Regions from separate parts of the Bradyrhizobium sp. 142 genome, predicted to be linked through region 1. Evidence: riboswitches for the same ligand, from Rfam matches in the RefSeq annotation. Region 1 holds a riboswitch; the other holds the start of a gene.
What was found. Region 1 has a riboswitch for cobalamin ahead of IVA82_RS18565 (TonB-dependent receptor). Riboswitches for the same ligand answer to the same signal wherever they lie in the genome.
Positions count from the first base shown of each region.

Region 1 (3,207 bases):
GGCCGCGCAAGCCCGCATCCCGATCCTGATCGACGGATTCATTGTCTCGGTCGCGGCCCTGGCGGCGGTGCGCCTCAACCCGACGTGCCAGCCGTTCCTGCTGGCGTCGCACCAATCGGCGGAGCAGGGGCATCGGCTGGTGCTTCGCGCCCTGAACGTCCAGCCGTTGATCAGCCTCGATCTCAGGCTCGGGGAAGGGTCGGGCGCCGCGATCGCGCTGCCGCTGGTGCGGCTTGCCTGCAGTCTTCACAACGGCATGGCGACGTTTGCGCAGGCCAATGTGCCGGATCGTCCGGCCTGATCCGGCTCAAGCCGTGCGCTGATTGACGGAGACGACGCGCCAGCCGGTCGCGAGCCGGTCGATACGCGTGAGAGACAGTGGATCGATCACGAAACGCAGGGCCGCTTCCGGCGTCAGGTCGAGCGCGATGCACAGGGCGGCCCGGATCGTGCCGGAATGCACGACCAGCGTTGCGGATCCCGCTCCGACTCGCGACAGGCCCAGTCGAACGCGCGCGACCTGATCCTCGAAGCTCTCGCCGCCCGGTGGCCGAGCGCGCGCCGGATCGCTCCAGAATTGCGCATAGGCCTCGCCGCCCGTCGCGGCAAGATCGTCGTGCCGCCGACCGGTCCAGTCGCCAAAATCCTGTTCGTTCAATTCGTCCACCAACTCCGGTTCGAGCCCGAGCGCGCGCGCCGTCTCGACCGTGCGCCGTGACGGGCTCGCGTAACAATTCGCGTCCTGCGGCAGATACCGCCGCAGCCGCTCCAGCTGCGCGCGATCGCCGAGGCCGGCCGGCGCGTCGGCGGCATGGATCGTCCCCGCGACGCCGTCGACGGCCGCATGACGTACTAGCCAGAGGAAGGTCTCGCCCTCCATGCGAAAATATCCAAGAAAAGTTGGTCGCTGTGGCAACAACGCCGCAACAGGCACATTGACTCCATCTGGGTCGTAATCCTAGATGGCCGTGACGGTTTCCCCATCCGGGGATGAAAAGGGAATGCGGTGCGGGGACGTTGTCCCCAATGCCGCGGCTGCCCCCGCAACTGTAAGCGGCGAATCTTGCGTCACGAGCCACTGGGTATCTCGGTCCCGGGAAGGCGACGCTGAGGTGATGACCCGCGAGCCAGGAGACCTGCCGTCAGCCGTGGTCACACGCGAAGATGTCGGTCGGGGAGTACAGACATTCGGCTTCATCGAAGGCTGACAAGCCAAGGGTGAGACCTCGTTCGCTGTGACGTGCCACTGACGTCATACCGAGGTCTAAAACCATGTTTTCCGTCCGTAGTGTGCGACCGCGTCATTTTTTGCTCGCGTCTGCTGCCCTTACGTCGTTTGTTGCCGCTAATATCCCCGCTGCGTTGGCGCAGCAGGTCCGCGACCCGCTGCCGCCCGTCGAGGTCACCGCGCCTGAACAGTCCCGCAGGCCGGCCAAGCCAGCCCGACGCGCGGGACAGGGGGCGCGTCGCGCGGCGGCGAGCAGGCCGGCTGCAGCACCGGCCGCGCCGACGCCGGTCGTGCCGGCTGCCACGGCGCAGACGCCGCTCAACACCAATGCGGTCGCCGAGAGCGCCTCGCGCCTCGGCCTGACCGTGCGTGAGATCCCGGCAACCGTCGAGGTGATCTCGGCCGAAACCATGCGCGAGCAGGGCTATCGCACTGTGTCTGACGTCGCGCAGGGCGCGGTCGGCGTCACCTCCGGCGACAATCCGGCCGAGCCTTCGGCCTTCTCGATGCGCGGCTTCACCAACAGCCAGATCAACACGCTCTACAACGGCATCAAGATCGGCCCGCAGAACATGACCTCGCGAATCGCCGACACGGCTAATCTGGAAGCCGTGGAATTTGTGAAAGGGCCGGCCTCGTTGATCTCGGGCGAGGGCGCCGCTGGCGGCGCGATCAACCTCGTCACCAAGCAGCCGCACACCGGACCGATCCGCAACGAGGCTGACGTTTCCTGGGATTCCCTGGCTTCCTTCCGGGCGCATTTCGGCTCTGGCGGCAGCACCAACGTCCAGGGCCTTGACTACCGCTTCGACCTCAGCCGATCCTCGCTCAACGGTTTTGTCGACGACACCAATATCAAGACGCTCGATGTCTCGGGGCAGCTCAACTACCGCATCTCCGACAGTCTCAAGATCTGGGGCGCGATCGAGTACCGCGAGGATCGCTCGAAGGCCTATTGGGGCGTTCCGCTGGTGCCGATCGCCTTCAGCGGCTCGCACGCCACGACCGGTATCGTCTCGGGCAACTATGTCTCGAACTATAACGGAACGAATCTCGGCGCTGTCACAATCGACGACCGCACGTTCAACACCAACTACAATGTCCTCGACAATCGAAACGTGGCGCAAGAGGTGTGGCTGCGCGGTGGTTTTGAGCTGAAGCTGGCGCCTGACCTGACGTTGAAAAGCCAAGCCTATGGCTACGGCGCCGAGCGAACTTGGTTTAACAATGAGATCGAGGCATTCAACTCTGGTACGAACACGGTCGATCGTGAACGGTTCTATGTCGCGCACAGCCAGCGCCTGGTTGGCAACATCACCGACCTGACCTGGGATGCGAACATCGCAGGCTTCGACAACCGCCTGGTGACGACGCTTTCGTCAAGCTATCTGGATTTTGTTCGGCCGGGAGCCGCAAATTTCCCCGGCGACTCCGTTTCGCTGGTCGATCCCGCCCGCGGCTACTACGGCCTGCTCACGACGCAGCAACAGACCGCGCGCATCGACAACGAGGCGCTCTCGTTCGAGGACCGGCTGAAGCTCACGCGAAGCTTCGCCCTTGTCGGCGGCCTGCGCGTGGAGCATATCGGGCTCGATCGCAATTCGACCGACCCAGCCGGGCTGGAGAAGGCGAACTTCCCGTTCTCGAAATCCTGGGCCCCAGTGACCGGCCGCATCGGCTACACCTGGGAGGCCGTTCCCGGCTTGACCTTCTTCAGCCAGTACGCCACGGGCGCCGACATCTCGGCCAATAACATCTTCCTGCTCGCGCCGACCCAGCCGCTCAATCTGACGACCGCACGCACCTACGAGACCGGCGTCAAGCACCTGTTCTGGGACAACCGGGCGGAGTGGTCGTTCTCGGCCTACGATATCCTGCGCAAGAACGTCTATGCCGCCGCGGGCGGCATGCAGCTCAACATCGCCGGACGCCAGGAATCGAAAGGCGTCGAGCTCGCCGCCTCGGTGCGCCCGATCGAG
Region 1 is NZ_JADPKQ010000200.1:73,325-76,531, reverse strand. It holds gene cobT (nicotinate-nucleotide--dimethylbenzimidazole phosphoribosyltransferase) at 1-301, shown strand, start outside; gene IVA82_RS18570 (histidine phosphatase family protein) at 308-880, opposite strand; cobalamin riboswitch at 956-1,159, shown strand; gene IVA82_RS18565 (TonB-dependent receptor) at 1,273-3,207, shown strand, end outside.

Region 2 (3,207 bases), on a different contig from region 1:
GAGCGATCTGACGGCATGTCTCGCTCCGCGAGATGTCGTCGCGGACAAACGACCAGTTCAGGATCGTCACCGGTCCGGTCAGCATAGCCTTGACGGGTTTCTTGGTCAGAGACTGCGCATAGCGCCACCATTCAACGGTCATCGGCTTCGGCCGGGAAACATCTCCGAACAGGATAGGCGGACGAACGTACCGCGACCCATAAGACTGAACCCAACCGTGCTTGGTGAAAGCGAATCCCAACAGCTGCTCGGCAAAGTATTGAACCATGTCATTGCGCTCGAACTCACCATGTACGAGCACGTCCAGGCCGATATCTTCCTGCCACTGCACGGTACGGGCTGTCTCCGCTTTCAGAAGCTGCTCGTACTGCGCGTCATTCAGCGCTCCCCGCGCATGAGCCGCACGCGCATTTCGGACGTCGACCGTTTGCGGGAAGGATCCGATGGTTGTCGTTGGAAACATCGGCAATGCGAACGCGACGCGCTGGACGTCGGCACGCTGGGTGAACGCACTGCGACGGCGACGCATGCTATCGTCGATTGCGGCCATTCGTCCGGCGACATTCGCATTGTGAATCTCGGGCGATGTTTCGCGGGTCACGGCTTCGTCCTCCGAAAGCGCAAGTTCATCGGCCACCTCGGCAGCATGGCCGGCCAGCGCTTTGCCCAATATCGAGAGTTCCTTGATCTTCTGAACTGAGAACGCCAGCCACGTCTTCAGATTGGGATCGAGATCGGTCTCTAGCTCAATGTCGATCGGAACATGAAGCAGCGAGCAGGAAGGAGCAATCTGAACACGGTCCCTGCCCAGCTTTTTGACCATAGGGGCAAGTTGGTCGACCAGCGCCGCAAGATTGGAGCGCCAGACGTTGCGACCATCAACGACGCCTAGCGAGACCACGAGATCTCTGCGGGCTTTGGCGACAATTGCGTCCAACTGGTCGGGTGCCCGAACCAGATCGACATGAAGCCCGGCAACGGGCAAGGCCAAGGCTGTTTCAAGATTGTCGCCGATAGCGCCGAAATAAGTGGCCAGCATGATTTTAAGGGCCGGCACAACCTTTGCGAAATGAGCATAGGCCCGGCGGACAGCCGCCCGCGATGCTTCGTCGACGTCCATCACTAGGCATGGCTCGTCGAGCTGAACCCATTCAGCACCGCGCGAGGCTAGTTCGCGGAGAACATCGACATAGACTGGGAGGAGCCTATCAAGCAGCGACAGCGGATTGAATGCGGGATTTGCGCTTTTGCCGAGCTTCAGGAAAGTGACTGGGCCAACTAGGACGGGGCGCGTTTGGTAGCCGAGGCTTTTTGCCTCCTCATATTCCTCGATCGGCTTTCGAGAGGAATACTTAAAGATCTGATCCTGGTGAAATTCCGGCACCATGTAGTGGTAGTTGGTATCGAACCACTTCGTCATTTCCTGTGCGGCTACGCCAGGCCCATGCTGAGCGTGACCACCGTCCTGAGCGCCACGCGCCATGGTGAAGTAGGTCTTGAGCGACACAGGACCTTCGGTCCAGCCGTAGACGTCGGGAATGGCGCCGACCATTACGCTGGTATCGAGCACATGGTCGTAAAACGAGAAGTCATTCGAAGGAATGACGGTCGCACCGCGGGATTTCTGCCGTGCCCAATTAGCGGCACGAAGTCCACTCCCCGCCTCGAGGAGCTCGGCTTCGCTGGAGTTTCCCGCCCAGTAGCTCTCAAGCGCGAATTTGAGTTCGCGTCGTGGGCCGATGCGTGACATCCCCAGTGTGGCAACGGGAAGCGAAAGAATAGACATAGCTCAGACCCCATAATTGGGGCAAAGGCCATGGCGGACGCATGCAGCGAATATCGCGTGAGCGACAGCTGCTTGGCGCACACCGGGACACCCCGCCCGTGGACGATATATTGTCGAGGCAGGTCTCCTGGCTCGCGGGTCGTCGCTGCTATCCGGCCTTCCCGAAGCCGCATGGCTTCAGTGACTTCGTTGGACAGCGGCTCGCCGCTTACAGTTGCGGGGGCAGCGCCGGCATTGCACCGGCTTCCCTCTTAGCTCCGGATCAAACGAAATCCGGAGACCACGACGGCTGGCATTATGCGCACGAGGATCGATCCGTCAACCTACTGAGTGTCGCTGCGATATTGCCCAAGCGATTGCGAACTGTACTAGGTAGGCTACAACAAACTTACTCCCGGCCTCGTGAAAACGCGTGGATCTGTGGAGGCTCCGCTTGTGAATGCGTCCGCTCAACACCCTGTTCGCGTAGTCGGATGAGCTAGCGCGAGCAGAACGAACGCGCCCGGGCGCTTTCGACATCTGCGTGATCGCGACAAAGCCTGGTCTTTTCCGTCAGCAGCTTCTCGAACTCGCCCGTGAGGAAGTTGCGATCATCCTCGGCCGGCATCCGTTTGATCACAGCGCGATGAGGCTCCTTAGGAATTGCAAAGGCCGGATTACTCCAGGATCGAACGGATGATCAGGTCGGACTGCCTGTGTTCGGCTGACCCCGCGACGAGCCGCGAGCTCGATCGCGTCCGTGGCGTTGGTCAAGATGATCTCCTGGCCAGGCACTCACCTGCTGAGCGACTTTGGCGCGCGCCTTCGTTGTGTCCGTCGCCGCTTGGCGGGTGGTGCAGCCTGGACGTTGGCCTGCGCGACATCGCAGGAACAGTTCCGGACCTCAGGATGCACGCTGACTTGCGAAACTGGAGTAAGCGGCGAAAGCGCGGGCGGCGGGATCGTGCTATAACCCTAGACTCCATGCACTCGTGCACGGTGACCACGGCCAAGCGGATGCCGAGCTTCTCGCACGTCTTCAGGATCTCCGGACCGATCTCGTCGCGCGAGAAGACCTCTCTTCGGCTTCGGCCGTGACGTAGCTTTAGATATCCTGCAAATCGATCTTGCGATATTCGACGCCCGTCCACCTCGCCTCGGCTCGTCAGCCAGCGACGATAAGCCTCAACGCGGCGACTGGAGCATCGAGGCGGCCTTGTCCTTATTCGAGACAAATTTGACCGTGTCCTCTGACAGAGCCCTTCGAGGGCTTCTCGGAGTCGATCAGCGCCTTAAGGTCATAACGATGTTGATCGACCTCGATGCGCCCCATGCGGTCGGCGGCCTCCTCAAGCTCGACATCTACTACTTCGTTCGCGAAATCGAGCGGTGAAGCCGTCTGGACGCGGCTGCTTATGCTGTCTTAGACGGGACACAGGTGT
Region 2 is NZ_JADPKQ010000495.1:18,616-21,822, reverse strand. It holds gene metE (5-methyltetrahydropteroyltriglutamate--homocysteine S-methyltransferase) at 1-1,786, opposite strand, end outside; cobalamin riboswitch at 1,886-2,086, opposite strand; gene IVA82_RS44730 (hypothetical protein) at 3,003-3,158, shown strand; gene IVA82_RS44725 (4Fe-4S binding protein) at 3,179-3,207, opposite strand, start outside.
Region 2: it holds a riboswitch for cobalamin, as region 1 does, so the genes downstream of both, metE (5-methyltetrahydropteroyltriglutamate--homocysteine S-methyltransferase) here and IVA82_RS18565 (TonB-dependent receptor) in region 1, are expected to answer to the same signal.